One region of the Amycolatopsis sp. SB7-3 genome, then DNA from elsewhere that is predicted to be linked to it. Evidence: riboswitches for the same ligand, from Rfam matches in the RefSeq annotation. Region 1 holds a riboswitch; each other region holds the start of a gene.
The links. A riboswitch is a leader RNA that binds a small molecule or an ion and turns the genes downstream of it on or off. The one in region 1 is predicted to bind S-adenosylmethionine.

Region 2: linked by a shared signal. The riboswitch ahead of thrC (threonine synthase) and the one ahead of AB8M46_RS39590 (aminotransferase class V-fold PLP-dependent enzyme) in region 1 are both predicted to bind S-adenosylmethionine.
Region 3: linked by a shared signal. The riboswitch ahead of AB8M46_RS06155 (methionine ABC transporter ATP-binding protein) and the one ahead of AB8M46_RS39590 (aminotransferase class V-fold PLP-dependent enzyme) in region 1 are both predicted to bind S-adenosylmethionine.

The regions. Positions count from the first base shown of each region.
Region 1 is NZ_JBFPJQ010000011.1:56,387-66,414, forward strand. Features, by position in the region: gene AB8M46_RS39570 (penicillin-binding transpeptidase domain-containing protein) at 1-894, shown strand, start outside; gene AB8M46_RS39575 (ArsR/SmtB family transcription factor) at 938-1,621, shown strand; gene AB8M46_RS39580 (potassium/proton antiporter) at 1,734-3,212, shown strand; gene AB8M46_RS39585 (M23 family metallopeptidase) at 3,344-4,027, shown strand; SAM riboswitch class IV at 4,156-4,270, shown strand; gene AB8M46_RS39590 (aminotransferase class V-fold PLP-dependent enzyme) at 4,303-5,646, shown strand; gene AB8M46_RS39595 (hypothetical protein) at 5,666-5,950, shown strand; gene AB8M46_RS39600 (hypothetical protein) at 6,074-6,253, shown strand; gene lspA (signal peptidase II) at 6,278-6,841, shown strand; gene AB8M46_RS39610 (RluA family pseudouridine synthase) at 6,838-7,764, shown strand; gene AB8M46_RS39615 (AsnC family protein) at 8,166-9,152, opposite strand; gene AB8M46_RS39620 (DUF885 domain-containing protein) at 9,278-10,028, shown strand, end outside.
Region 2 is NZ_JBFPJQ010000006.1:34,276-44,303, forward strand. Features, by position in the region: gene AB8M46_RS32825 (ComEC/Rec2 family competence protein) at 1-422, shown strand, start outside; gene thrC (threonine synthase) at 453-1,718, opposite strand; SAM riboswitch class I at 1,732-1,865, opposite strand; gene holA (DNA polymerase III subunit delta) at 2,001-2,984, shown strand; gene rpsT (30S ribosomal protein S20) at 3,037-3,297, opposite strand; gene AB8M46_RS32845 (EamA family transporter) at 3,631-4,536, shown strand; gene AB8M46_RS32850 (VOC family protein) at 4,560-4,934, shown strand; gene AB8M46_RS32855 (class I SAM-dependent methyltransferase) at 4,931-5,518, opposite strand; gene lepA (translation elongation factor 4) at 5,632-7,473, shown strand; gene AB8M46_RS32865 (pyridoxamine 5'-phosphate oxidase) at 7,525-7,971, opposite strand; gene AB8M46_RS32870 (family 20 glycosylhydrolase) at 8,030-9,793, opposite strand; gene AB8M46_RS32875 (NAD(P)H-dependent flavin oxidoreductase) at 9,946-10,028, shown strand, end outside.
Region 3 is NZ_JBFPJQ010000001.1:1,270,118-1,280,145, forward strand. Features, by position in the region: gene AB8M46_RS06150 (4-(cytidine 5'-diphospho)-2-C-methyl-D-erythritol kinase) at 1-373, opposite strand, end outside; gene AB8M46_RS06155 (methionine ABC transporter ATP-binding protein) at 496-1,506, opposite strand; SAM riboswitch class I at 1,720-1,810, opposite strand; gene rsmA (16S rRNA (adenine(1518)-N(6)/adenine(1519)-N(6))-dimethyltransferase RsmA) at 2,058-2,894, opposite strand; gene AB8M46_RS06165 (GNAT family N-acetyltransferase) at 2,935-3,516, shown strand; gene AB8M46_RS06170 (DUF222 domain-containing protein) at 3,664-4,677, shown strand; gene AB8M46_RS06175 (resuscitation-promoting factor) at 4,736-6,115, opposite strand; gene AB8M46_RS06180 (TatD family hydrolase) at 6,529-7,365, opposite strand; gene metG (methionine--tRNA ligase) at 7,373-9,166, opposite strand; gene AB8M46_RS06190 (PadR family transcriptional regulator) at 9,229-9,825, shown strand; gene AB8M46_RS06195 (ATP-binding cassette domain-containing protein) at 9,913-10,028, shown strand, end outside.

The sequences.
Region 1 (10,028 bases):
AAACCGCTGGTTTCGACCTTGAGCGTGGCGTCCCAGAACGCCGCTCAGAAGGCCGTCGACGGCTTCGGGGGACCGGCGATCATCGTCGCGATGAAGACCTCGGGCGAACTCCTGGCGGTCGCGCAGAACGGCGCCGCCGGAAACCAGCCGAAGGCGCTCAACGGCCTGTACTCGCCGGGTTCGGCCTTCAAGATCGCCACGGCGACCGCGGCGCTGCAGCAGGGCGGGGTCTCCGCCGACTCCCCGGTGGCGTGCCCGGGCAGCGAGCAGATCGGGACCCGCACGCTCAAGAACGACAACGGGTTCGATCTGGGGACCGTCTCGCTGAAGACGGCGTTCGCCGCGTCGTGCAACACGACCTTCGGACGGCTCGCCGGGCAGTTGCCCGCGGACGGCCTCGCGAAGGCCGCGAGCCAGCTCGGCCTCAACGCCGACTTCGAAATCCCGGGACTGTCGACGGAGGCCGGGAAGGTGGAGCCGTCGGGCAGCGGTGACGAGCAGGTCGAGGCCGGGATCGGCCAGGGCAGGGTGCAGGTCAGCCCGCTGGGCGCGGCGCTGATGGCCGCGACGGTCGCGACGGGGAAACCGGTCGTGCCGAAGCTGTGGCAGGGGCTGGAGACCAAGGTCAACGCCGGGTACCAGGCCCCGCCGTCCGGGGTGCTGAACCAGGTCCGCGCGATGATGCGCGAGGTCTGCACGACCGGGACCGCGAAAGCGCTGAAAGGCAGCGGGGCCGTCTTCGGCAAGACCGGCACGGCGCAGTACGGCTCGGGCGCGGACGCCAACGGCTGGTTCGTCGGCTACCGCGGCGACGTCGCGTTCGCCGTCATGCTCGAAGGTTCCAACGACTCCAGGCCCGCGGTCCAGCTGGCGGCGAAGTTCCTGGCGGGCTGACGCTTCGGCCGCCGCCGAACCGTGTGTCTTCTACGGTGAAGGCATGGAAACGATCGCACTGGCCGAGGTCGCGGCCGTGCTCGCCGATCCGAGCCGCGCGTCGATGTGCCTCGCGCTGCTCGACGGGCGCGCCTGGACGGTGACCGAGCTGGCGGGTGCGGCCGAGGTGGCCGCGTCGACGGCGAGCGAGCACGTGACGAAGCTGACCGACGCCGGGTTCGTCGTGCGGGTCAAGCAGGGGAGGCACAGTTACGTCCGGATAGCCGACCCCCGGGTGGCGGAGCTGATCGAGCATTTGGCCCAGCACGCCGAACATCGGCCGGTGAAGGGACTGCGGTCTTCCGTGCGGGTGAAACGCCTCGAGTTCGCCAGGACCTGCTACGACCACCTCGCCGGGACGGTCGGTGTCGCGCTGCGCGACGGGATGCTCGCCACCGGGCTGATCGACGACGCCGGCGGATTGACGCTGACCAGGCGCGGGCGCGAGGTGCTCGACACGCTCGGGGTGGAGATCGACGGTGGTCGCCGTCCGATGCTGCGCGACTGTCTGGATTGGACAGTGCGCCGTGATCATTTGGCGGGCCGGGTCGCCGCGGCGTTACTGTCTCACGGGGTGAGCGCCGGCTGGTTGTCCCGTGAGGGCAACCGCGCGGTGAAAGTCCTTCCCGCGGCGGAAGAACCGTTCGCGGAACTCGGTGTCGACCTGGTGGCCCTGCGCAGTCCGTAGTGGACAGTCTGTAACACAGGTTATCCGGACGCTTTTCCACCGGTACACGAACGTGTGACGATCACCGCCTCACTATTCTGGAGCCCTCACGGCGACCGGAACGGGAGGCGACATGGAGCAGCTCCCGCTCATCCTCGGCACCGGCGGTGCGGTGCTCCTCGTCGCCGTGATCGCCGTCCGGGTGTCGATCCGCGTCGGCCTCCCGTCGCTGCTGCTGTACCTGGGGATGGGTGTCCTGCTCGGCGAAGCCGGGTTCGGCATCCAGTACGACAACCCCGAGCTCACCCAGTCGCTCGGCCTCGCCGCGCTGGTGATGATCCTGTCCGAAGGTGGCCTCACCACCCGGTGGACGGCCGTGAAACCCTCGCTGGGCATCGGAATCGCACTGTCCACAGTGGCCGTCGCGGTGAGCATCGCGGTCACCGGCGCGGCTTTGCACTGGCTGCTGGGCCTGGACTGGCGGATGGCGTTGCTGTGGGGCGCGGTCCTCGCCTCGACCGACGCCGCGGCGGTCTTCTCCGTGCTGAGATCGGCGGGCATCGGGAAACGGCTCGTGGGCGCGCTGGAGATCGAGTCCGGGATCAACGACGCCCCGGCCTACATCGCGGTCGTCGTCCTCGCCGAGGGCGCGACCGTCGACTGGTCGCTGCCGCTGCTGGTGGTCTACGAACTCGCCGCCGGGTTGGTGATCGGCCTGGCCTTCGGCTGGGGCGGGGCGTTCGCGCTGCGCCGGGCGGCGCTGCCCGCCACCGGTCTGTACCCGCTGGCCACCGTCGCGGTGTGCGTCGTGGCGTACTCCAGCGGGCAGCTCGCTCACGCGTCGGGCTTGCTCGCCACCTACGTCGCGGCCCTGGTGCTGGGGAATTCGAAGCTGCCGCACCGGTCGGACACGCTTTCCTTCGCCGAAGGGCTCGGCTGGCTCGCGCAGATCGGCCTGTTCGTGCTTCTCGGTCTGTTCGCCTCGCCGGGCAGGATCTTCGAGAGCCTGGTCCAGGGCCTGGTCGCGGGCGCGGTCGTGTTGCTGCTGGCGCGGCCGTTGTCGGTGCTCCTGTCGGCGCTGCCGTTCAAGATCCCCTGGCGGGAACAGGTGTTCCTGTCCTGGGCCGGGTTGCGCGGCGCGGTCCCGATCGTGCTCGCGCTGATCCCGCTGTCGTCCGGGGTGCCCGGCGCACAGGAGCTGGTCGACGCGGTGTTCGTGCTGGTCATCGTGCTGACGCTGCTCCAAGGGGCGACGTTGACCCCGCTCGCGCGAGCGCTCGGGCTGGCCCAGCACGCCGAAGCGCACGAGATCGACGTCGACTCCGCGCCGCTCGACGAAATGGGCGCGGAACTCCTGCAGGTCCGGATCAACACCGGCTCGAAGATGCACGGCGTCTACCTGGCCGAACTGCGGCTGCCGGTGGGGGCGACGATCAGCCTCCTCGTCCGCGACGGCACGGGCTTCACGCCGAACAAGAACACGCGGCTTCAGGAACGCGACCAGTTACTCGTCGTGACCACCGCTGAAGCCCGTGACACGGCCGAACGACGCCTGCGAGCCGTCGACCGCGCCGGCCGTCTGGCCAGGTGGAAGGGCGAATCCGGCCAGTAGGTCACGAACCGGCACCAGCTGTTCGTCGGTTGATCTCAGAAAATTCTTCCCTTTCGTACTCCTTTTGGATTACTTTCCCGGCAATCGACTCCATCGAATGGGTGAGTGTCACGGGGTAAGGAGTACGCAAGGTGACGAAACTTCCTGTGCGGTTCGCCGGTCTGGGGGCCGCGGTGGCACTCGTCGGAGTGGCTCTCTCCGCTCCGACGGCCACGGCGGCCGGTGCCTTTCCCGCGTTCGGGCTGCCCTTCGAGACGGGCCAATCGGTCTACTCGGCGGGGATCCACTCGGACAACGGGAACTCCGGCGTGAAGAACGCCATCGACTTCAGCCCCGGCGACAGCACCGTTCGCGCCCCGCTGGCGGGCACTGTCCGGATCCAGCACTGCTCCGGCGGCGACTGGGTGACCGTCGACCACGACGGCGGCTGGCGCACCGGGTACTACCACATGGAGAACATTTCGGTCACCGACGGCCAGCAGGTCGTCCCCGGCGACGCCCTCGGCCGGACCGGCAACGCGCTGCCCTGCGGTGGCAGCAGCACCGGCGCCCACGTGCACTTCACCTTGTGGACCCTGCCCACGGCCGCCGCGCAGGGCGGCGACTCGCGCGACTTCGGGGTCGGCGCCGGCAACTGGAACGGCAAGTCCTACGACGAGGTCTCGACCACGGTCGCCGAGGCCTACGGCGAGGCGGTCGACGGCAAGACCTTCGGCGGCTGGCGGTTCACCGCGGGGACCGATCAGTACTCGGGTACCGCGACCGAGCTCTCCTCCCGCGCGACCATCGGACTGCCCGGCCGATTCCGGGTCTGACCTGCCGTTGCCCGGCGCGGCGCGGCGCCGGGCAGCGGTGTTTCCCGCTCGCGGGACACGTGAGCGGCGTCTCAAGATGCGGACGAGGGCTGGCTCGATCGCCCGCCCATCCGCTAACTTCGTCCGTAGGTCACGAGTGTCAGCGTCAAGCCCCGGCTAGCTGACCGGCAACCCTCCTACCGCGGTGGGGTGCCCCGGGTGAGGACCTGGCTCGTCGCGTGGTGCGACGGGCAAGCGCGGGATCCTCGTCGGGTCCCCTGGCCCGGAGGATGACGATGACTCTCGCTCTCGAACGCACCAGCACCCCTGCTGAAACCGTTGCCACGCACGAAATCCCGACGGTCGCGGGTGCCGGTCTGCGGGTTCCGCTGGTCACCGGCGGCGACATCGGTTACGCCAACCTCGACCACGCGGCGAGCGCACCCTGTCTGGACAAGGTGCGGGCCGCGGTCGACGAGTTCCTGCCCTGGTACGCCAGCGTGCACCGCGGGGCCGGGTTCGCCTCGCAGGTCTCCACCAAGCTCTACGAGCGGACGCGCGGAATCCTGCGGAACTTCGTCGACGCGCGATCGACCGACACCGTCGTGTTCACCCGCAACACCACCGATTCCTTCAACCTTCTCGCCCGCAGCCTGCCGAAGCACACGTCGGTCGTCGTGTTCGACACCGAGCACCACGCCGCGCTGCTGCCGTGGAAGGGGCCGAACGTCCGCCGGGTCGAGACGCCGCGCACCCGGCTCGCCGCGGTGTCCGCTGTGGACGAAGCGCTCGCGGACTGCCCGCAGGGGCCGCGGCTGGTCGTGCTCACCGGCGCGTCCAACGTGACCGGCGAACTGTTGCCGGTCAAGGAGATCGCGGCCGTCGCGCGGCGGCACGGCGCCCGGATCGCACTCGACGCGGCGCAGCTCGCGCCGCACCGGAAGATCTCGGTGCGCGAACTGGACGTCGACTACGTCGCGTTGTCGGGCCACAAGCTGTACGCACCTTTCGGCGCCGGCGCGCTGATCGGCCGCGCGGACTGGCTGCGCGCGGCCCAGCCGTACCTCGCCGGCGGCGGCGCGACGAAGCTCGTCAGCCATGACTCCGTGGTCTGGAATTCCGGACCTGAGCGGCACGAAGCCGGTTCTCCCAACACTGTCGGCGTCTACGCGCTCGGTGTCGCCTGCGAGACGCTGGCCGCGAACTGGGACGGCATCGTCGCCCACGAAGAGGAACTGCTGGCGCGGCTGCGTCGTGGTCTCGCCGCCATTCCCGGCTTCGCCGAATTGCGGCTGTTCGACGCTCCGGTCGACCGCGTCGGCACGCTCAGCTTCGTCGTCGACGGGTTCGAACCCGGCTGGCTCGCCGCGGTCCTGTCCGCGGAGTACGGCATCGGCGTGCGGGACGGCGCGTTCTGCGCGCACGTGGCGACCAAACGGCTGATCGCCGTCGCCGGTTCGACGGGCCAGCAGGCCGTGCGCGTGAGCCTCGGCCTCGGCAGCACCACCGAACACGTGGACCGGATCGTCCTGGCGCTGCGCCAGATCGTCGCCCGCGGCGCGCGCTGGCAGTACGAGAAGCCGGAAGGCCGCTGGGTGCCGGAAAACGATCCGCGCGAACTGCCCCCGTTCTGCGCCTGAGCCACTACCCTCACCCCGCATGGGGAACGAGCGACCGCGTTACTGGTTTCCGCTGGCATTGCTGGGATTCGCCCAGCTGGCCGTGGTGGCCCTGTCCGTCGGCTCGCACCGGTCCGAAGGGTGGTTCGCCTACGTGCCTCACGGGGACGGCGGCATGTTCGGCCCCGTCCAGAGCGCGGGGACGCCCCTGACCGCGGTTTCGGCCGGCGCCATCGGCAGGATGGACAACTGGCTGTTCGCCGTGTTCGCGGTCTACCTCGGCACGGTGTTGTTCTATGCCCTTCGGACGAAGACCATGCGGTAATGGAAGGTCGCCGCGATCGCGCTCGGCGGTCTGGTCGCCATCGCGCTGGCCGACCTGGTCGGTTACTGGGAATTCGACCTCGACGGCGACACCCGGAGCGCGATCCTGCTGACGATCGGCCTGGTGCTGCTGGCCTGGCTGGAACGCAGCGTGCTGGTGCTGGTCGTCGCCGCGGCCTTCGTGCTCTGCGCGGTCGTGCCCGCGCACGGACAGCTCGCGCTGGTGCTGTCGTCGCTGGTGGCGCTCGCCGGGGCGTTCGCGGCCCTGCTGAGCAGGCCGAAGACGGCCGCCGAGGAGGCCTGAACACGCTCAGTGGACAATGGGGGAGTGAGTACAGAGCCCGAAACCGCGCCGCCATCGCCGCCGCTGCCCAAGAAGCGCGTCGCCGTGGTGTTCGTCGTCGCCGCGGTGCTGTGGGGGATCGACCTCCTCACCAAGCAGATCGCCGTGTCCACGCTGGAGGGCAAGCAGCCGGTCGAGTTCCTCGGCGGGCTCGTGTACTTCCAGCTGGTGCGCAACCCCGGTGCCGCCTTCTCGATGGCGACCGGGCTGACCTGGGTGCTCGCGCTGGTCGCGATCGCCGTCGTGATCGCCATCGTCTGGCTGTCGCGGCGGCTGCGGTCGGTCGGCTGGGCGATCGGCCTCGGCCTGGTGCTGGCCGGCGCGCTCGGCAACCTGACCGACCGGATCTTCCGCGCCCCCGGCCCGCTGCAGGGGCACGTGGTCGACATGATCTCCGCCTTCGCGCCGAACGGGCAGGGCTGGGCGATCTTCAACGTCGCCGACTCCGCGATCTGCGTCGGCGGCGTGCTCATCGTGATCCTTTCCTTGCTGGGCAAGGACTACGACGGAACATCCACAAAGGACAAGAAGAAGGCGGCGACCGAATGAGCGCGCGCATGCTGCCCGTCCCCGACGGGCTCGACGGAATGCGCGTCGACGCGGGGCTGGCGAAGCTGCTGGGACTTTCCCGCACCGTCGTGGCGGAACTGGCCGAATCCGGCGAGATCTACCTCGACGGCAAGCCCGCCGGGAAGTCGGACCGGCTGAGCGCCGGCGGACTGCTCGAAGTGACGCTGCCCGACCCGGCTTCGGCCATCGAGGTCGTCGCGGAACCCGTCGAGGGTATGAAGATCCTGCACGACGATGACGACATCGTGGTGATCTCGAAGCCGGTCGGCGTCGCCGTGCACCCGAGCCCCGGCTGGACCGGGCCGACCGTCGTCGGCGGGCTCGCCGCCGCCGGGCTGCGGATCGCGACCTCCGGCGCGGCCGAACGCCAGGGCGTCGTGCACCGGCTGGACGCCGGCACCACCGGCGTGATGGTCGTGGCGAAGAGCGAGCACGCGTACACCGTGCTGAAGCGGGCGTTCAAGGAGCGCACCGTCGACAAGGGCTACCACGCCATCGTCCAGGGCCACCCGGACCCGACGCGCGGCACCATCGACGCGCCGATCGACCGGCACCCCCGGCACGACTACAAGTTCGCCGTCGTCCAGGGCGGGCGGCCCAGCGTCACGCATTACGAGGTCGTCGAGGCCTTCCGTGCCGCGTCGCTGGCGCAGATCAAGCTGGAGACCGGCCGCACGCACCAGATCCGCGTGCACTTCTCGGCGCTCAAGCACCCGTGTGTCGGCGACCTGACCTACGGCGCCGACCCCGTGCTGGCGCGCAAGCTCGGGCTTTCGCGGCAGTGGCTGCACGCGAAGACGCTCGCCTTCGCGCATCCGGCCGACGGGCGCTGGGTCGAGTTCGAGTCGGAGTACCCGGACGACCTGGCGAACGCGCTGCGGATCCTGCAGGCCGAGAACTAGCCCCCTTCCCGCATTTAGTCCTCTGAATGCGGGCTTGAGAGGTACGTGAAGGACCCCTTCATTGCGTCTAGCGCAGTGAAGGGGTCCTTCACGTACTTGTGGGGAGACAGAATCGGTGCTGTATGTCATGAAAGGGCCGTTCAGGACGAAATGTGTCCTGAACGGCCCTTTCATGACATCTGGGCAGCCGCGAAGGGCGAGTTTCCTCGGCTCAGCCGCGTGAAGGGGGCCTTCACGCGCAACCGTTGTGGCGCGTGGGGCTTCCGTGACTGTTGAGGCGATCGGCGTCCGTGAAGGCCTCCTTCACCACCCTGAGGGTAGGGAAGGAGGCCTTCACTACCTTGCCTTGTCGCGTCCTGAAGAGCCGCATTTAGTCCTCTGAATGCGGAAACAGGGGCGCGCTAGTCCTCGATCGACCAGGTCAGCGTGCGCTCGTCGGGCTCCGGCCGCGGTGACCAGCGCACGGCGACCACGCGGGTGGCGTCCGGCAGCACGTAGACGGTGTGCCCGCCGAGCGTCTCGCCGGGCCGGACGCCGATCTTGTGCGGCGGCCGCGACGTCAGGGAGACCGGCGCCTTCGCGATCGGCTTGCCGTCCGCGGTGAGCAGTTCGAGGTAGTTGTCCGGAAGCGACACGAACGGGATGTTCCCGCGGTTGGTGATCTCGGTGTGCACCACGACCGACCGTTCCCCGGCCTCCAGCGAGTAGCCCGCCGCGCTGAACAGGTAGTCCGCCGGGTCCTGGACCTCGAGCAGCTGGACGGTGAGCTGCTCGCCCTCCAGGCCCTGGGTCTCCATCACGTCGCCGGTCCGGCCCTTCTTGCCCTCCGGGGCGGCCTGCGGGGTGACCTGCTGCTCGTCGCCGCGCGCCCAGGACGCGGTCTGGGGGACACCCCAGGTGCTCATCACCGGGTCGACGGGCGCCACCGGCGGCGGGGCGAACTGCTGCTGCGGTGGCGCGGGCGGACGCGGCGGGGGCTGCGGCGGCGCCATCGGCTGGCGCACCGGAGCCGACGGCGGGCCGGGGTAGCGGCCCGAGGGGGTGCCGTGCACGTTGTACGCGCCCGAAGGCGTCCCCTGGACGTTGTACGGCCCCGAGGGAGTCCCCTGGATGTTGTGCGGTCCGGAGTGCCCCGGTGGACGCTGGGGTTGTTGAGGGGGCTGTTGGGCCCAGGAGGGCGGCGAGCCGGCGATGGCGGAGCGTAGCCCGTTCGGGTCGCTCTCCACGCCCACGAGCAGGGGCAACCCGCTGCCCGAGAGGGCGACCAGGCGGTACGCGACCTCGCGCGGATCCATCCCGACCTTCGCCGCGAGTTCGTGTACGGCCGCCTTGCCCAGGTCCGCGAGGGCGGCGAGCAGGCGGATGTCCACGGGATCGGTCACGGCCACGTCGGGGAACGCTACCGTCTCGCCTCCGGCGCCGCGGGGAGAGGCCGCAAATCCCGGCTTCGGTAGTACTCGCTCTCCATTAGGGTCGGGGACACCGCCTCCATCGACCACTGGGGAAAGAAAACATGAGCGAAGTCTCCGCCCTCGCCGACGAGTTCGTCGAAGCCCTCTTCGACGCCGAGCCGGTCATGCCCGCTTTGCAGGGCTTCCGTCCGGAATCGACCGGGCTCACCGATCTCAGCGAGGCCGCGGGGGACGCTTTCCGCGCGCGGCTGGCCGGGCTCGCCGAGCGGGCCGAGGCACTCGCCACCGACGGTTTGAGCGCGGAGGAGAAGACCACCCGTGACGTCCTGATCGCGATGGCGCGGGCGAGGATCGCCCTGCTGGACTCGCGGTTCGTCGAGTTCACCATCAGTGACCTGTTCATCTCGCCCGCCGCCGAGGTGCTCACCGTGCTGCCGATGATGTCGGTCGGCACGGACGCGCAGGCGGAGGCCCATCTCGGGCGGATCGCCGCGATCCCGGAGTACCTGCGGCAGGCCGCGCAGCGGCACCGGGACGGCGTCGCCCGCGGCCTGGTCCCGGTCGCCTACCTGGTCGACGCCGCCGTCGCGTACCTCGACCGCCACCTCGCCGAGCCCTCGGCCGACCCGCTGCTGCGCCAGCCCGCGCCGAACGAGGACTTCGAGACCCGCCGCGCCGACCTGCTGCGCGACACCGTCCGTCCCGCGATCGCCGAGTACCGGGAGGTGCTGGCGAAGGAGATCGCGCCGCACGGCCGTCCCGAGGACAAGCCCGGCGTCTGCTGGCTGCCCGACGGCGAGCGCCTCTACGCACTGCTCGCCGAGATGCACACCACGACCGTCCGCACCCCGC
Region 2 (10,028 bases), on a different contig from region 1:
ATGTCACCCGGCGCTCGGTCCGTGAACAGGACGGCACGGTGATCAACAACGGTTCGGTCGTCCTGCGCGCCGGGACCCCGGCGGGCCGGTTGCTGCTGACAGGCGACATCGAGCTCGCCGCACAGTCCGACCTGATGGCCGAGGGTGCCGATCTGCGTGCCGAGATCCTGAAGGTCCCGCATCACGGAAGTCGTTACACAGCACCGGACTTCCTCAACGCCGTCGCACCGCGGGCCGCGTTGGTGAGCGTCGGTGCCGGAAACACCTACGGTCATCCGAACAAGTCCACTTTGGACAGCCTGGTGGCCGTCGGCGCGTCGGTCGCCAGGACGGACACGGACGGCGACACCGCGGTGGTCGCGGACGGGCGAGGCCTCGCCCTGGTACGCCGGGGTGAGCCCCGCGGCCCGCCTCGTTCCTGAGGTGGGCCGCGGGAACTGAGATGGCCGAGCTTAGATACCCAGAGCTTCGCGGACTGCGTCGGCCGAGGCGCTGACGGTGGCCTTCGGGCCGATCTTGTCCTCGACGGCGTCGAGGGTCTTGAGGCCGTCACCGGTGATCAGCAGGACGATCTCCTCGTCCGGGTTGAGCTTGCCGGTCTCGATGAGCTTCTTGGCCGTCGCGACGGTCACGCCACCCGCGGTCTCGGTGAAGATGCCCTCGGTGCGGGCGAGCAGCCGGATGCCCTCGACTACCTCTTCGTCGGTGACGTCTTCGATCGCGCCACCGGTGCGGTTGACCACGTCGAGGACGTAGGGGCCGTCGGCCGGGTTCCCGATCGCCAGCGACCGGGCGATCGTGTCCGGCTTGACCGGCTGGACGACGTCGTGACCGGCGCGGAAGGCCGCCGAGACGGGGGAGCAGCCGGTGGCCTGCGCGCCGAACACCTTGTACGGCGTCTCGTCGACGAGGCCGAGCTGACCGAACTCGCGGAAACCCTTGTCCACCTTGGTGAGCTGGGAACCGGAGGCGATCGGCACCACGATCTGGGAGGGAAGCCGCCAGCCGAGCTGTTCGGCGACCTCGAAGGCCAGCGTCTTGGAGCCTTCCGAGTAGTAGGGCCGGACGTTCACGTTGACGAACGCCCAGCTCTCCTGCTCGGCGGCGAGCTGGGTGGCGAGCCGGTTCACGTCGTCGTAGTTGCCGTCGACCGCGATCAGGTCGCCGTCGTACACGGCGGTGGTGAGGATCTTGGCGCGTTCGAGGGTCTTCGGGATCAGCACGACCGACCGCCAGCCCGCGCGGGCCGCCGCGGCGGCGACGGCGTTGGCCAGGTTGCCGGTCGACGGACAGGCCAGCACGTCGAATCCGAATTCGCGGGCGGCGGCCAGCGCGACGGCGACCACGCGGTCCTTGAACGAGTGGGTGGGGTTCCCGGTGTCGTCCTTGACCCAGACCTTCTTGACACCCAAGGCTTTCGCGAGCCTGTCGGCCTGGATGAGCCGGGTGGCGCCGGGTTCGGTGTTGGGGATTTCTTCGACATTCGACGGAACGGGAAGGAGCTTCTTGTAGCGCCAGATGTTCTTCGGTCCGGCTTCGATGTCCTCGCGGCGCACGCGGCCGAAGTCGTAGGCGACCTCGAGCGGCGAGAAGTCCTCGGCGGAAACGAATTCGGGGGCGAGCGGCTGCCGGTGTCCCTCTTCCTTCGACACCAGTTCGACTGCCGGTCCGAGATCCGGGGTCTTGGTGGTGGAGGTCGTGCCGAGGGTTGCGGTCATCACGAGGTTCCTTTCCTCATCTGCCCCGCCGGTGGCGGGCCGGAATTGGCACCGTGTTCGTCAGCTACCCCGCGATCGCGGGATGACAGGCTGACGCCGGTTGCCGGGGCTTCATCGGGCCGTTCCCTCTGCCCCTCTGGATGAGCGGTATTCGATTGTCGGCACGCGCGTCAGCGCGTCGCCTCGCCAACACCGTACGACATGAGCCTCAGGTGGGGCCACCGTGCCCGGAACACATCACCGGACAAAGCACACGAGAGGACGAGTGGCAGGATCGTCACCGTGACGACGCAAGCTTCCGCCCCATCGCCGCTGGTCCTGGTTCTCGGTGAGGAAGAGCTGCTGATCGAACGTGCGGTCCGCAGTGCTTCGGACGCGGCCAAAGCGGCCGATCCGACGGCGGATCTCACCCGGATCCGGGTGTCGGACCTCACAGTCCCGGCGCTCGCGGAAATGGTCAGCCCTTCGCTGTTCGCCGAGGGCAGGGTGATCGTCCTCGAATCCGCGCACGACATCTCGCAGGAGCTCGCCGACGGGGTGATGGCCTACGTCAAGGCGCCCGCCGACGGCATCGTGCTCGTCGTCGTGCACAGCGGAGGCGGCCGGAGCAAGGCCGCGAAAGGGCTTCCAGCCGCCTTGAAGAAGGCGGGCGCGGAGGTCGTCGAATGCCCGAAGCTGACCAAGGCCGCCGAGCGGGAATCCTTTGTCCGCAACGAGGTCCGCCGGGTCGGCGGGAAGATCGACGGTGCGGCCGTGCTCGCGTTGATCGACGCCGTCGGCTCGGATCTGCGCGAGCTGTCGTCGGCGGCGACCCAGCTCGTCGCGGACGCCGGCGGGGCGGTCGACGAGCAGGCCGTCCGGCGCTACCACCGTGGCCGCGCGGACGTGAACGGTTTCGCCGTCGCCGAGAAGGCCGTCGCCGGTGACAAGGCGGCGGCGCTGGAGTCGCTGCGCTGGGCGATGCAGCTGGGCGTACCGCACGTGCTGGTCGCGGACGCGCTCGCCGACGCCGTCCGCACGATCGCGCGAGTGTCCGGCGCCGGTCGCGGCAACCCGAATCAGATGGCGGGCGAGCTGGGGATGCCGCCCTGGAAGGTGCGCAAGGCGCAGGGGCAGGCCCGCGGCTGGGGGCAGGACGGTCTGGCCACCGCGATGCGCGTGGTCGCCCGGCTCAACGCCGAGGTCAAGGGCGTGGCGGCCAACCCGGAGTACGCCTTGGAGCGCGCTGTCCTGGAGGTCGTCGACGCCCACGGCACAAGCCGCTGAGAACGGCGAAGGGCCCCGGCGACGCGAGTCGCCGGGGCCCTTCGAAAGCCGATCAGAGAGAGTTCGCGCGCTTCGCGAGCGCGGACTTCTTGTTGGCGGCCTGGTTGGCGTGGATGACGCCCTTGGTCACGGCCTTGTCCAGCTTCTTGGCAGCGTCCTTCTGCAGCTCCAGGGCCTTGGCCTTGTCGCCGGCGTCGGCGGCCTCGCGGAACTTGCGGATCGCGGTCTTCACCGAGGACCGGATCGCCTGGTTGCGCTGACGCGCCTTCTCGTTGGTGGTGATGCGCTTGATCTGCGACTTGATGTTGGCCACGGGGGCGCTCCTCTTGAATCTCTCGGTGGTTTCACCGCCGCGCTGTGACCGGCCCTGCGTGCTCGTAGGAGCGGCGCGGGTTTCCTCCATGACGGAATGCCACACGACGGTGAAAGGCAAGCTTAACAGCCGTCCCGGCACGGCTCGCGCCAGCCTCGGGAGGGCTGCTTGCGGTACGGTGAAGATCGTAGTGCCTAGGGTTCCGCCGCCTGCCCGTTCAGCGAAAACACACAATCAGGGCAGACGGGACCGGTCCGAGCGGCACCATCGGCGGAGCCGGAAGCGCCGCCGTTCATCTGACGGGACAAAAGCCTGGAGGACCGGGTTTTCCGCATGCGCGGAAAACGTGAAAGGTCCGCTGTGAACGCCACCGCTCTGTCCTTCGTCGTCATCGCCGCCGTCATCCACGCGGGCTGGAACCTCGCCGCCAAGCGGATCCGCCGCGGCGGAGCCAGGTTCGTCTGGGCGTACTACAGCCTTTCCGCGATCCTGCTCGTCCCCGTCATGGCGGTCTCGCTGGCCGTGGAACCACAACGTCCACAGTGGACCTGGCTGTTCGCCGCCGTGGTCACCGCCGTGTTCCATGTCACGTACGGCATCGTCCTCCAACGGGGATACGCCGTCGGCGATCTGTCCGTCGTCTATCCCGTCGCCCGCGGTACCGGGCCGCTGATCTCGGTGCTCGCCGCCGTCGTGCTGCTCGGCGAGCGGCCGGGGATCCTCGGCCTGGTGGGCGCGTTCCTCGTGGTCGCCGGGGTACTGGTGATCGGGACCGGGCGGGCACCGGCCCACGCCGACGCCGCCGACCGTGTCGCTCGCCGCAAGGGCCTGTTCTACGGCCTGCTGACCGGTCTCACGATCGCCGCCTACACGCTGTGGGACGCGCATTCGGTCACCGGTCTCGGGGTCCCGCCGATCGTGTACTTCGGAACCGGCGCGATCGTGCAGAGCCTGCTCATGGCGCCGTACGCGCTGAAGGACCGAGAGGAGATCTCGTGGCTCTGGCGCGAGCACAAGCGTGAGGTCGTCATCGTCGGCGTGTTCTCGCCCGTGGCCTACCTGCTGGTGCTCTATGCCCTCCAGATCGCCCCGGTGAGCCTCGTCGCGCCCGCGAGGGAGCTGAGCATCGTCTTGGGCGGTATCGCCGCCTGGCTGGTCCTGGGGGAGGCGAACGCCGTCCGCCGGCTGGCCGGGTCGGTGGTGGTGCTGGCGGGTATCGCCGCGATTGCGATGGCCTGAACCCATCCGGTAGGGATTGAGCCATGGACGTGCTGAGCAGCAGGGTGCTGATCCACCCGAAGGACCTCGACGTGTCGACGGCGTTCTACCGGGACACCCTGGGCCTGGCCGTCGACAAGGAGTTCCCCGGCGGGACGGTGTTCTTCGCCGGCAACGGGTCGATCGAGATCGTCGGCACCGGAGAGACCGGCCCGACCCCTGACGTCGCCTTATGGCTTCAGGTCCGGGACCTGCCCGCGGCGCTCGGAGAACTCGCGGAGAAGGGCTTGGAACCGGTTCGCGGCGCGCGGCGCGAGCCCTGGGGGCTGGACGAGGCGTGGATCGCCGACCCGGACGGCACCAGGATCGTGCTGGTCGAGGTGCCGCGCGAGCACCCGTTGCGCACTGACCCGCGCTAGGCGAGGGGCTTGATCGCGCGTAGCTGAGCGGCGAGGGAGGCGCCGAAGCCCGGCGGGTCCCAGGTCCAGGTCTGCAGATCGACGAAACCGGCGGCGGCCGCCTCGTCGGCCAGCTCGTGCCGGGACACCGGCAACCACTTCTCGTGCGACGAAAGCAGCAGCCTGCCGCCGGGGCGCAGCACCCGGAACAGTTCGGCGAACCCGGCCGACCGGTCGTCCCACAGCTGCACGTTGTTGACGCTCAGGACCACGTCGACGCTGTCGTCGGGCTCACCTGTGGCGTCCGCGGTGCCCTGCCGCAGCTCCACTTCGTCGCCGCAGCGGCGACGGGATCGCGCGAGCATCTCCTGCGAGGGGTCGACACCGATCGTCCGGGCCGCGCGTTCGGCCGTGGCCTGCAGGCCGATTCCGGGGCCGGGGCCGACGACGAGGGCGGTCTCGGTGGACTCGATCGACGCCAGCTCGACGACGCGAAGCTCGGTGGCCGCGTTGCCGTGCGCCATCGCCCGCCCGCCGAACCGGCCGAGCAGTCCCCGGGGACGACCGAACGTCCGGTCGAGCATTTGGGACAGTGAAGTACTCATACTTCGAGGGCACCACAGCTCATCACGGGCCGCATCGGGGATGACCCCCACTCGCACCCGGAGCGGCATGGGACCATAGAGGTGGCACACCCCGACCTTCGCGAGGAAACCCGTTGACGACGTTCGCCGACACGACCTTCACGCCCCCGGAGCTCATCCGGAACTTCTGCATCATCGCGCACATCGACCACGGCAAGTCGACCCTGGCCGACCGCATGCTGCAGCTCACCGGCGTGGTCGAGGAGCGGGCCATGCGCGCTCAGTACCTCGACCGCATGGACATCGAACGGGAACGCGGGATCACCATCAAGGCGCAGAACGTGCGCCTGCCCTGGAAGGTCGACGGCCAGGACCACGTCCTGCACCTGATCGACACCCCGGGCCACGTGGACTTCACCTACGAGGTCTCCCGGGCCTTGGAGGCCTGTGAAGGGGCGATTCTGCTGGTCGACGCCGCGCAGGGGATCGAGGCGCAGACGCTGGCGAACCTCTACCTGGCGCTCGAGAAGAACCTGCACATCATCCCGGTGCTGAACAAGATCGACCTGCCGTCGGCCGACCCGGACAAGTATGCGGCCGAGCTGGCGCACATCATCGGCTGCGAACCGTCGGACGTGCTCCGCGTGTCGGCCAAGACCGGCATGGGCGTGACCGAACTGCTGGACGAGTGCGTGCGGCAGGTGCCGGCGCCGGTCGGCGACGCGGACGCGCCCGCCCGCGCGATGATCTTCGACTCGGTCTACGACACCTACCGGGGCGTCGTGACCTACATCAGGGTCGTCGACGGCAAGATCACGCCGCGCGAGCGGATCAAGATGATGTCCACCGGCGCCACCCACGAACTCCTCGAGGTCGGGATCATCTCGCCGGAGCCCAAGGCGAGCAAGGGACTCGGGGTCGGCGAGGTGGGGTACCTCATCACCGGGGTGAAGGACGTCCGTCAGTCGAAGGTCGGCGACACTGTCACCTCCGAGCGCAAGGGCGCCGAGCAGCCGCTCGCGGGCTACCGCGAGCCGAAGCCCATGGTCTACTCCGGCCTCTACCCGGTCGACGGTTCGGACTATCCCGAACTGCGTGAGGCACTGGACAAGCTCCAGCTCAATGACGCCGCGCTCGCCTACGAGCCGGAGACCTCCGTGGCGCTCGGGTTCGGGTTCCGCTGCGGCTTCCTCGGCCTGCTCCATCTGGAGATCACGCGGGACCGGCTCGAACGCGAATTCGGCCTCGACCTGATCTCGACCGCTCCGAACGTCATCTACAACGTCGTGCTCGAGGACAAGAGCGAGGTCGTGGTGACGAACCCCTCGGACTGGCCGTCCGGGATGAAGATCTCCGAGGTCCACGAGCCGGTTTCCAAGGTGAGCATCCTGGCGCCGTCGGAGTTCGTCGGCACGATCATGGAGCTGTGCCAGGCCAAGCGCGGGACGCTGCTGGGGATGGACTACCTCTCCGAGGACCGCGTCGAGCTGCGGTACAACATCCCGCTCGCGGAGATCATCTTCGACTTCTTCGACACGCTGAAGTCGCGTACGCGCGGCTACGCGTCGCTCGATTACGAAGAGGGCGGCGACCAGATCGCGGATCTGGTCAAGGTCGACATCCTGCTGCAGGGGGAGACCGTCGACGCCTTCTCGGCGATCGTGCACAAGGACGCCGCGTACGGCTACGGAAACCGGATGGCGACGCGGCTGCGCGAGCTGATCCCGCGGCAGCAGTTCGAGGTGCCGATCCAGGCGGCCGTCGGGTCGCGGATCATCGCCCGCGAGACCATCCGCGCGATCCGCAAGGACGTGCTCGCGAAGTGTTACGGCGGTGACATCTCGCGTAAGCGCAAGCTGCTGGAGAAGCAGAAGGAAGGCAAGAAGCGGATGAAGACCGTCGGCCGGGTCGAGGTCCCGCAGGAGGCGTTCGTCGCCGCTCTGTCCACTGAGGACGCCGGCAGCAAGAAGAAGTAACCGATACTCGCGAAGGCCGCCCGGATCACCGTCCGGGCGGCCTTTTTCGTATCAGCGGTTTCCGGAGATCCGGTTCGCGGTGACGAAGACGGCGACACGGCGTTCGGCGGCCATCACACGGTCGTACTCGTCCCAATCGTCGTGGGTGCCGGTCGCCGCGATGAAGACCTCGCGCAGCAGCTTGGGGAGACCAGCGGGGTCGAAGGCCGGATCCGGGTCGTCCGGGCCGATGAGGTGGGTGCTTCCCTGGACCGCCGCCCACTCCCAGCCGCGCCGGAAGGTGATCGTGGCGTGGCCGGCCCGGCGGAACAGGTCGAGTTTCTTCACTCCGCCCATTGCCACGAAGGCGACTCCGGGTGCCTTGGTGACCGGGTCTTCGAAGACCCCTGCGTTCACCACCGAGGAATGGACGGTGCCGTCCGAGCGAACCGTCGAGACGGTCGCGAGTCCGTTTTCACGCAAGGAAAGAGTGCGGACGAGTTCGAGGTCTGCGGCCATGGGACCACCGTAGTCCCGCTCGGCCCGGTGCAGGGGCCGAGCGGGACCACGGGGCGGGTCAGCAGGTGCCGTTGTCGCGCCAGACGCCCCATTGGCCGGTCGTTCCGGGTTCTTCGCCCTGTGTCCACCACTGGGCCGTCCACTTGTGCCCGTTATGGGACACGGTCGCTCCGCCGGTATAGACCGACGCACGGTCCCACGCAGGCAGCGTGCAGGTGCCCGGGTTACCTGATCCGGTTTCCCAGGGCACCTGGCTCGACTTGTAGTAGTCGAGGCCCTGCGCCTGCCAGCGCGGCGCCTGCGCGCCGAGGCGCACCCGGAAGGTGTTCCAGTCGTGCGTCGACCACGGCGACCAGCCGAGTTCGGCGTGCGCCGGGAGCCGGGGGAAGGCGAGGTAGTCGATGTTCGCCGGTGTCACCACGGTTTCGGTCCACAGCGGGGATTCGACGCCGCGGACGGCGGATTCGGGTACACCGGAGAGGTAGGCGCCCGGGTTCCAGTTGTAGGCGTCCTGGACCTCGATGTAGCCGGCCCACGAGAGCCCGATCGGCGTGCTGGAGTTGTACTTCATGTCCAGGTACGCCTTGTTCGCCGGCGACAGGATCACCTTGCTGCCGCGGGCGACGGCGTTGGAGACCTCCGTGCTGGACGTCGTCGTGCCCCAGAACTGCGGGGTCGCGGTGGCGGGCAGGGTGGCCTTGCCGATCTCGTGCCAGCCGACGACCTGCTTGCCCGCGGCGGCCACCATCGGCAGCACCCGGTTCATGAACGTGCGGTAGTCCGTGTCGCTGGTGGCCTGGGCCTCGTCGCCGCCGAGATGGAAGTACGGTCCGGGCGTCAGCGCGGCGACCTCACGGATGACGTCGTTGACGAAGGTGTAGGTGATGTCCTTCGAGATGCAGAGCGAGCTGTAGCCGACGGCGGTGTCGGTGCGCAGGGGAGGGGCGGTGTTGTTGCAGTTCAGCTCGGCGTACGACGCCAAGGCGGCGTTGGTGTGGCCCGGCATGTCGATCTCCGGGATGACCGTGATGAACCGCGAGGCCGCGTAGTTCACGATCTCCGTGTACTGCGCCTTGGTGTAGTAGCCGCCGGCGCCGCCACCGACCTGGGTGCTGCCGCCGTGGGTGGTCAGCCGCGGCCAGCTGTCGATCTGGATGCGCCAGCCCTGGTCGTCGGCGAGGTGCAGGTGCAGGTTGTTGATCTTGTACTGGGCCAGCTGGTCGATGTACCGCTTGACCGTGGCGACCGGGTGGAAGTGCCGGGCGACGTCGAGCATCGCGCCTCGGTAGCCGAAGCGCGGATAGTCCAGGATGTTCGCGCCGGGGATCGTCCAAGGACCTTGCTGCACCGTGGGGCTTTCGATCTTGCCGGGCAGCAGCTGGCGCAGCGTCTGGACGCCGCCGAAGAGACCTTGTGCCGTCGTCGCGCGAAGGATGACCGACGCGGACGTGGAGTTCAGCTGGTAGCCCTGGTCGCCGACGCGGGTGTCCGCACCGGACAGGAGGAGCGAGATGCCGTCGGCCGGTGTGCCGGACGGCGCGTCGGCGACGGGCAGGGGGAAGCCGGTGGACGTGCGGAAGATCCCGGCGAGGTACTCGCCGACGGCTTTGGCTTGTGCCGACCCGGCCTGGGTGTAGATCTTGGTGTTCGCGGTCAAGGTGTGGTCGGAGCCGGTGACCGCTTGGGCCGAGACCGGGACCGGGACGATCGCCTGCAGCGGCGGGGTGGCCGCGTCGGCGACCGGGGCGGCAGCGGTGGTGGCGCCGGCGAGCAGCGCCACCCCGACGAAGGCGCGACCCAGCCGCGCTCTCAAGGTCTTCACCGGGGCCTCCAAGGGGGACGAGGGCGTGACGTGCGTCACGACCGTCCGATCGTCGCATTTTCGCCGTTAAAGGTCTAGACCACCACGAGCGAACCTTGGAGTGACTCGAACGTCACAATGCGTGTCACCGCGAGGGGACTATCGTCGGAAACGTGTTCGAAGACCTGCGTTTCCCCCTGATCGCGGCCCCGATGGCGGGCGGGCCGACCACTCCCGAGCTCGTGGCCGCGGTGAC
Region 3 (10,028 bases), on a different contig from region 1:
ACGCGAGCCCCACCAGGGTCGCGGCCGCGTCGGCGCTACCACCGGCCATCCCACCTGCCACCGGGATGCCTTTGCGCAGTACGACCCTGACCTTGGACTCGCCGTCCGCCTTGCCGACATGTGCCGCCAGCGCCTGCGCCGCCTTCCAGGCGAGGTTGTTGGCCCCCGTAGGTACGGAGCCTTCGCCTTCGCCGTAGACCTCGACACCGGGATCTTCGGTGACCGCGACGGTCACCTCGTCGGTCAAGGAAAGCGCCTGGAACACGGTCACCAGCTCGTGGTAGCCGTCCGGGCGTACGTCACCGACCGACAGGTGCAGGTTGACCTTGGCGGGAACCCTGACGGTTACTGGGGGCGGTACGACGGCGAGCACCCGTCAAGCCTACGTGGCCTTCCCACTTGCGCTGTCACCAGGAGAAAAGAGAACAGGACGAGTCGGACACGAACGGGCCGCCCCGGACGGATTTCGTCCTGAGCGGCCCGTTCGTGGAGGAATCAGGCAGCGACACCCTGCGGTCCGCGGACCGGGTGGGTCACGTGGCCGCCGCGTTCGGCGATCCAGGCGAGCGCGGCGTCCGCGCGCTCACCCCGCACACCGAGACGGAACCGGCCCACCGGCGTGTCGCCGATCCGGGTCAGGCCGCCGCCGATGGTGGCGAGTTCGACGTCGAAGCGACCGGCGGCCTCCGGGAGGAGCGCACCGACCGAAGCGAAGCCGACGAGCACGACGTCCACAGCCCGGTCGTACTTCGAGGCCTGCGCCCGCCCGGTCTCGATCGCGGGAAGCAGCGCCTGCGCGGTCCGGCTGTTCGGGTCGGAGACCAGGTCGAGCACGGTCCCGCGTTCGATGATCGCCCCAGCCTCCAGAACCGCGACGTCGTCGCAGACACGGCGAACCACGCCGGCGTCGGGAGTGGTGAGCAGCACGGTGACTCCGAGCTCGGCACGGGCCCGGTCGAGCACGGTCAGGACCGCGCCGGTCTCCTCGGACTGCACACCGGCGGTCGGGTCGTCGGCCAAGAGCACGGACGGCCCGGCGGCCAGCGCTTTGGCGATGGCGACTCGACGCAGCTGCCCTTCGGACAGGTCGCCCGGCCGCTGCCCCGCCCGAGGGGTGAGACCGACCAGGTCGAGCAGGTTGCCGACCCGGTTGCGGCGCTGCGGCCCGTCGAGACCGAGCTGTTCGAGCGGGGAAGCGATGTTGCCGGCGATGGTGCGCTCAGCGAGCAATTCCGGTTTGGTGCTCACGACACCGACCTGCCGCCGGATCTCGCGCAGGCGGCGTCCGTCGAGGGTCCCGGTGTTGAGGCCGTCGAGGCGGACGACGCCGCGGTCGGGGCGCTCCTGAAGACCGATGCAACGAGCGAGGGTCGACTTGCCGGAGCCGGCCGGGCCGACGACTCCGAACAGCGAGCCCGCCTGGATGTCCACGCTCACATCGCGCAGCGCGACGACGGGATTTCCGTTGAGGGGAAAGGATTTGGACAGGTTTTCGACAGTGATCACGAGAGGCTCCATGCGAATGGGGCGCTGCTTCTTTCGAGCGCGCCGACCGTCACCGAGTGACCGTCCGGAAACGGACGGTTTTCAGAGGTAAGGGAGAAGGACTCAGGCAGTAACGGTGGAGCGTCGACACGCACTTACCGTGCGGCGACCTTCATCGACGACACGTCGCCTGGTCAGCAGGAGCGGGTGGGTGACCCTGTTCATTAGGCACAGCCTCCATCGGTCCTGGCTGTAGCACCTGCCCTGTGGAGGGTGGTTGCTGCGACTTCGGCGAGCCAGGTCTCTCAGTCGCTCGGGATGGCTCACTGAGTAAAACCGATCCCACTGGATGAAAGCAAGCGCGTAGGCGCAGATCACACGTCTGGTCGCGTCCATCATACAGGATGCGCTGTCCATATATTGGAACAAAGGCGGGCGCCTTCGGCCTGCCCCAGGCGTGCTACCTGCTAAGACAATGCCGGCTCATACAGATCGAGAGGAAGACTTACGCACTCGTGCTGACCTGGGCCGAGGGGCGTTCGCGCGGTGCCGGTCACATCCCTAGCAGGCGGTCAACCCGCGGCTGCGGCGATCCGCGCGAACTGGTGGACATCCAACTGCTCACCGCGCGTCTTGGGATCGATACCCGCCTTCTCGAGCAGCGCCCCCGCGCGTTCGGCGGAACCGGCCCATGACGCCAACGCGGCGCGCAAGGTCTTCCGCCGCTGGGAGAAGGCGGCGTCGACCACCGCGAACAATCGCTCGCGGTCCACGGACGAGACCACCTCACCCCGCTCGAAAGCGACCAGTGCGGAGTCCACGTTCGGAACGGGCCAGAACACCGCGCGAGGCACCGCGGCGACCTTGCGCGCCTTTCCGTACCACGCGAGCTTGACGCTGGGGACGCCGTAAGTCCGGCTCCCTGGACCGGCCGCCATCCGGTCCGCCACTTCGGTCTGGACCATCACGAGGCCACTGGTCAGCGACGGCAGCTCGGCCAGCAGGTGAAGCACGACCGGAACCGCAACGTTGTACGGCAAATTCGCGACGAGCGCCGTCGGACTCGCGGGCAGGTCGTCCGCCGTGATCCGCAACGCGTCCGCGCCGACGACCGTCAATCGTTCGGCTCCGCCCCGTTCGGCGGCGGTATTCGGCAATCGCCCCGCCAGCACAGGATCGATTTCGACCGCGACGACCTCGGCGCCGGTCGCGAGCAGTCCGAGCGTCAAGGAGCCGAGGCCTGGCCCGACCTCCAACACGACGTCGCCTTCGCCTACCCCCGAGAGGTCGACGATGCGTCGCACCGTATTGGGATCGTGCACGAAGTTCTGGCCGAGCTTCTTAGTCGGACGTACGTCCAGCTCGGCCGCCAGCGCCCTGATCTCCGCAGGACCGAGCAGTTCAGTCACCCGACGATCGTAACTAGCCCCGGTGGGCCACTATTGGCCGGTGGACGACGTCGTACTCGAAGGCGAGAAAGTCCGGCTGCGCGACTGGACGCCGAGTGACCTTCGACCGCTTCGCGACCTACTCGATCCCACGCGGCCCTGGCACGAAACGAACGGGCCATACTTCGGCACCCCGACCGCGGCAGCGGCCGACTCGACGGCACGCGAACTCACCACGCCCACGGCCGAGCCCTCCGATCCCCGCACCAGCCTCGCCGTATGCGATCTGAAGGACGGCGGCTTGATCGGCAGGGTCAGCTGGTACTGGGAAAGCAGGCAGACCGACTGGCGGCGGATGGGCTTGGTGATCTACGACGAGCGGTACTGGGGCGGCGGGTACGGCACTGAGGCCTTACGCCTGTGGACGACCTATTTGTTCGCTCGCACCGACACGCTCCGCCTGGACTTCGCCACGTTCTCGGGGAACCCGGGGATGATCGCCGTCGGGCAGCGGCTGGGATTCGTCGAGGAAGGCCGGTTCCGACGCGCTCGACGCTGGTCCGGAGGCGTGCATGACGCGGTCGTCTATGGGGTGCTCCGGGAGGAGTGGGACCGGATGAACCAGTTGAGCGCCGAGCCGTGATCCCGCCCCCACCATCCGTATGGCGTTTTCGAACTGACACGTATCCCACTCCCGTGTGATCGGCGCAGGTCAGCGCAGCCGGAGCGTAATGATCATCCACCCGATCGATACCGTGCATTCGTTCGAATCTGCCTCGACAATCGAGGGATGACCAGCACAAATACTCCCAAGGCCTTCCCGCTCAACCTGCCGGAAGGCGACGCCGAACTGCTCCTCGACGAGTTGCAGACACGGCTACGCGAAGGGCGACGTCTGTTCGCCGAAGTCGGCCAGATCCTGGCCGAGATCGAGGCACGTGGGGTCCGAGACCTCTACGGATACAACTCGATCGCCGCCTTCTACGAGCATGTGGCTCGAGTGCCTCGAGCAGAGGCTCAGAAAGTGGCAAGCAGAGCGCTCGCGCTCAATTCGAGACGGGCGCGCGACGGCACGTCGATCGACCCCGTCGCGCCGTTGACCGGCGAGTCGGCCAGTACCGGCGCGTTGGCCGAGGCGGGTATCGACCGGATCGTCACCGTCATGAAGAGGCTGCCGGACCACCTCGACGCGGACGAGCGGCTTGACGCCGAAAAGGGCCTGGTCGAACTCGCGGCTGTCGCAAGACCGCGCGACGTCACCATGGTGGGCACCGACCTGCTCGCACGACACGATCCGGATGGGAAGCCCAAAGACGATCCCGAGCCGAAACGTCAACGAAGCGAATTCTGGTTGCGCCAGAAACGGACCGGCCGCTGGGACATGCGCGGGAACCTCGACCCTGAGACAGGCGCCCGCCTGAACGCGCTCCTGGTGCCACGTGCGTATCCGGCTCCCGGCGAGGTAGCCGACGACCGTGCGCCGGCGGAGAGACGCGGCGACGCGTTCGCGGAGATCGTCGACCTCGCGGAGGCCGGCCCGGACATCCCCGCGCCCCGGCAGACCGCGGAGCGGGCCGCTGAGGAGCCTCAGCCCGCACAGCCCAGCGAGGAACCAGCGAGTCACCCTAAGCCCACCCAGATGCCGCCACAGGGCCGCCACCGCGGCGACGAAGGCGTGCAAGCGGCCACCGCGGCTGGAGGACCCCGGAATGTCGCCCACCTACGGCCCGCTCGATGGTGGGCGCGACTGTCGAGACCTAGATCCGGGAATCCGACACAGCCGCAGAAGCCTCTAACGGCCTGAAGGCCACCGTGCGGGCGAACCCACATGGTGACCTTCAGGAAAGGAGGACGATCTGGCGTCAGGCCTTCTTGCCGCAGTGCGGCCAAGCGCTGTAGCCACCACGCGCGTCGCGGACCTTCTCGGCGACAGCGATCTGCTGGGCCTTGCTGGCCTGGTGCGGGTACGCGGCGTACTGCTCGCCACCGTAGGCGTCCCAGGTGCTCTTGTTGAACTGCAGGCCACCGTAGTAGCCGTTGCCGGTGTTGGCGGCCCAGTTGCCGGTCGACTCGCACTGGGCGATGCGGTCCCAGGCTCCGGCGTCTCCGATGACCGGATCGGCGGGCTTCTTGGTACCGACCTTGACGATCTTGGGCTTGGCCTCGGTGATGACCTCTTCCGAGACCTTTTCGCGGCCGACCTCTTTGCCATTGCGCTTGGTGACCTTGTAGGTCACGGTCTTCTGGCCCGGGGTGCCCGGGTCCTCGACCTTGGTCTTGCCCTTTTCGAGCTCCGGGTCGTCGACCTTCTGCTCGGGCGGAGCGATTTCCTCGTTCTGCTTGACCATGGTGACGCCGGTCCGGCTGATGTGGACCTCGGCGCCGTCGACCAGCTTGACGTCGAGACCGCCGACGGCCTCGTCGTCCGGGCCGAGGGTCATCCGGAGCTCACCGAGGAATTCCTGGGTGGTCACCGAGTTGGTCTGAACCTTGCGCGGTTCGTTCGCGCCGTCGTAGACCGTGACGTTCTTGAGGGTCTTGACCTCGACGGTGGCGCCCTCGAGCGGCAGCTCGCCGTTCTGCGGGAGCGAGGTCCAGGTGCCGGCCTTGGCGAGGTCGGCGCGACCGAGCTGGTTCAACGCTTCGCCGAGGTTGGTCGCGCGGACCCAGGACTCCTGCTGCGGCGCGCCGTCGACGATCAGGTTCAGCTTGCGGCCGCGCTCCAGCTTGATGACGCCGCCGTCGCCCACCTCGGCCTGAGGCGAGGGCGAGAGCGAGTCGTGCGCGCCGACCGAGAGACCGGCGTCTTCGAGGACCTCGCCGACGGTGTCGCCGAAGCTGTGGACGGTCTGCTGCTTGCCGTCGACGTCGAGCGTGACGCTCTTGTTCATCGCCATCGCTGCCGCGCCGCCACCGCCGAGGGTGAGCAGCACCGCCATGACGGTCCCCTTGAGGAACCGCTTCTTCCAGACGCGGGTCGAGTTCGAGATGACCTCGTCCTTGGTCGCGACCTTCATCGGCGCGCCCGCGGTGCGGTCCTCGGCCACCTCGTCCGGAATGACGATCGGCGGGAGCATGGTGGTCTCGGCGCTGATGAGGCGGATCAGCTCGTCAACGTCGACGTCGATCTCGGCCATCAGGGCGTCGGCGTCGGGGCCGAGCGCGGCCAGGACGTCCTGGTGCGTGATGCGCGGATCGTCGGAGTAGTCGAGCTCGCCGTAGTGGGTGTCGCGGTCGAGCACGGCGACCGAGCCGGCGGAAGCGAAGGTGTTCGTCTCTGCGCCGAGGCGCGAGCCATCCTGCCTACTGCTACCAGTCACTGGGTCGTTCCCTTTCCCAAGACGTCGAGGAGCTCGACAACCGCTCCACTACGTCCTTCGTCTCGATGCGCTCTTCGGCACACCTCTAGAAGTCCGACACCCGCAGCCAGCGCCATCGTCACGGTTCCAGGCCGTACCGCTCCTGGTTCCGCTTCCCCGACGTGCACTGACGTGACTGTGGGCGTAACAGCCGGAAACCGCATGAGCGGGTACCGACCGGCACGATCACGGGACAGTAACGAACCTCGCCGGGTTGCGCAAACACCGCCCGGAGTGTCGTGACGTTGGTCACTCATCAGAGTGGACCATTGCTGATCACTAATGTCGCAATCCGTTCAACCCGTGGTGACTGTCGGCAAACGGAAGACCCGCTCAGCGGTCTTTCGCACCGATTCGGCCACCTCGTGCACCGCCTCGCCCCTGAGGGTGGCGAGGTGCCGAACCGTGTAGGCGGCGCAGTAGGGCTCGTTCGGCCGCCCACGGAACGGATGCGGGGTCAGGAAGGGAGCGTCCGTTTCGACGAGGTACTGGTCCGCCGGAACGATCCGTGCGGCCTCATGGAGCCCTCGGGCGTTGCGGAAGCTGACCGTCCCGGCGAAGGACAGCACGTATCCCGCGTCGACACAGCGGCGCGCGACGTGCTCGTCCCCGGAGAAACAGTGGAAGACGACCTGCTCGGGCGCTCCCTCTTCCTCGAGGATCCGGAGAACGTCGTCGTGAGCGTCTCGATCATGGATCATCAGCGGCTTGCCGATGCGCTTGGCGAGATCGATGTGCCACCGGAAAGCGTCCTGCTGGGCGTCGTGGGGTGAATAGTCCCAGTAGTAATCGAGACCGGTCTCGCCGACCGCGACCACTCTGGACTCTTTCGCGAGACTCTCCACTTCGGATTTCTCGGCTTCGCCGAATTCCTTGGTACGCGTGGGATGGATCGCGACGGCGGCCCACACCCGCGGGTCCCAAGTGGACGCTTGCGCGGCCCAGCGAGCGGCCGCGAGATCGTCCGCGACGGTGATCACCCGCGACACGCCGGCGCGCTCGGCGCGGTCGACCATGGCTGTCACATCAGCCGCGGTGACCGCGCCGCACGCGTCGAGGTGGGTGTGCGCGTCCACCACCGAAACCGGCAACCTGTCCGGGATCGGCGGCAGTTCCTTCTTCTCCGCACCCATCAGTTGCTCATTTCGAGATCGGCGCCCATTCGGGACCGGTCTCGCCGAGCTCCGGGTCCAGCTTGGCAAACAGCGGGGTCGGCTTCTCCAGAGGCTTGCCCACCTCGATGGGCACGGACTTCCAGCGCGCCTGCTCGGCCTTGTAGTCCCCGGTGATGATGGGGTTGATCCGGCCGGGGATGTCGAGGTCCTCGACTTCCTGCAGCTCGGGCTGGGCCGCCCAGACGCCGGTGCCACCGAGGGCCTCGTGCACCTTCTGCGCCGAGTGCGGCAGGAAGGGGGTCAGCAGCGTGTTGGCGTCGGAGACGACCTGCAGGGCGGTGTGCAGAACACTGTCGCGCCGCGCGGGGTCGTCCTTGAGCTTCCACGGCTCCTGGTCCGAGAGGTACCGGTTGGCCGCGGTGACGACGCGCATGGCCTCGCTCGCCGCCGCCTTGAACCGAGACCGCTGCAGGTGGGCTCCGGCGGTGTCGAACGCCTTGCGCGAGAGCTCCTTGAGCTCCTCGTCGGCGGACGTGGGGGCGTCGGGACGCGGGATGGCTCCGACGTTCTTGTGCGCCATCGAGATGGACCTGTTGACGAGGTTGCCCCACTCGTTGGCCAGCTCGAAGTTGGTCCGGCGGACGAATTCGTCCCAGGTGAAGTCGGTGTCCTGGGTCTCGGGGCCGGCGACGGAGATGAAGTACCGCAGCGTGTCCGGGCCGAAGTCGCGCAGGAAGTCGTGCACGTAGATGACCGTGCCGCGCGAGGTCGAGAACTTCGAGCCGCTCATCGTGAGGAACTCGCTGGAAACGATCTCGTCGGGCAGGTGCAGCTTGCCGTACTTGCCGGGCACGCCACCTCGGTCGCCCTCACCGTTGTGGCCGAAGAGCAGGGCGGGCCAGATCTGGGCGTGGAAGGTGATGTTGTCCTTGCCCATGAAGTAGTAGGAGCGGGCCTCCGGGTTGCTCCACCACTCCTGCCAGGCGTCCGGGTTCCCGGTCCGGCGCGCCCACTCCACACTCGCCGAGAAGTAGCCGATGACCGCGTCGAACCAGACGTAGAAGCGCTTCATCGGCTGGTCGCGCCAACCGTCCAGCGGGATCTTCACGCCCCAGTCGAGATCGCGGGTGATCGGCCGCGGCCGCATGTCGTCGATCAGGTTCTTGGTGAAGTTGAGGACGTTCGGACGCCAGTCGGTCTTGCTGGACAGCCATTTGCCCAGGGTCTCGACGAACGCGGAGAGGTCGAGGAAATAGTGCTCGGTCTCGACGAACTTCGGCGTTTCCCCGTTGATCCGGGACTTCGGGTTGATCAGCTCGGCCGCGTCGAGCTGATTGCCGCAGTTGTCGCACTGGTCACCGCGCGCGCCGTCGTAGCCGCAGATCGGGCAGGTGCCCTCGATGTAGCGGTCGGGCAGGGTGCGGCCGGTCGAGGGGCTGATCGCGCCCCGGGTCGTCTTGGGGACGACGTAACCGTTGCGGTGCAGCGCGAGGAAGATCTGCTGCGTGACCTCGGCGTGGTTACCCGTGGTGGTGCGGGTGAACAGGTCGTAGGTGAGGCCGAGCCCTTGCAGGTCCTGGCCGATCTGGCGGGTGTACTTGTCGGCCGTCTGCTGGGAGGTCATGCCTTCTTTGTCGGCCTGGACGGTGATCGGGGTGCCGTGTTCGTCGGTACCGGACACCATGAGCACCCGGTTGCCGGCCATTCGCTGGTAGCGGGAGAAGACGTCGGACGGGACGCCGAATCCGGACACGTGGCCGATGTGGCGGGGGCCGTTGGCGTAGGGCCAGGCCACCGCAGTCAACACTGGGGTGCTCATGCTTGTTTAGCCTACGGACGTCGTCTAAGGCATTGTTGTCCGGGAGAGGATCGGAGGCCTCGGTGTCCGCCACGCGTCTGCTGGTGCTGGGTGTCGTGCGCATGTACGGCAAGGCGCACGGCTACCAGGTCCGGCGCGAGCTTCTCTCGTGGGCGGCCGACAAGTGGGGCAACGTCCAGCCCGGTTCGATCTATCACGCGCTGAAGAAGATGACCAGCGAAGGCCTTCTGGAACAGGTCGAGGATGTCGAAGCGGGCGGTGGGCCCGACAGGATCGCGTACAGGCTGACCGAAGACGGGGAAACCGAGTTCCTCGTGCAACTCGGCAGGGCGCTGTCGAGCGACGACGCCACGGGGTACTCCTTGTCCGCGGCCGTCACGTTCATGCCGACGCTGCCCCGCGCGCAGGTCCTGTCCTTGCTGAAACAGCAGTTGGCGAATATGGAAGCGCACGCCCAGTCGACCCATTACGCCCGCGAACACGCCGTCGATCTGGGAAAACCTCCCCACGTGAGCGAGCTGTACCGCCTGTGGAGCGTGCACGCGGAAGCGAACGTGAGCTGGATGAGGGATCTGATCGGCCGCCTCGAAGCCGGTGAGTACGTGATGGCGGGCGAAGGTGCGGACGACGAGGCCGTGTTCGGCGCGCCGCCCAAGTAATCAAATTTGACTACGGAACGATTCCTAGGGCACAGTGCGTCCAGCCACTAGTCAAACTTGACTAGCCGGGCACCGAAAGGAGTAGACATGATCAAGGCACGCGGCCTTGAGCGGCGGTTCCGCCGCAAGGGCCGCAATGGGGGCGAGGTCCACGCCGTCAAGGGCGTCGATCTCGACGTGTCGGCCGGGGAACTGGTCGGCTT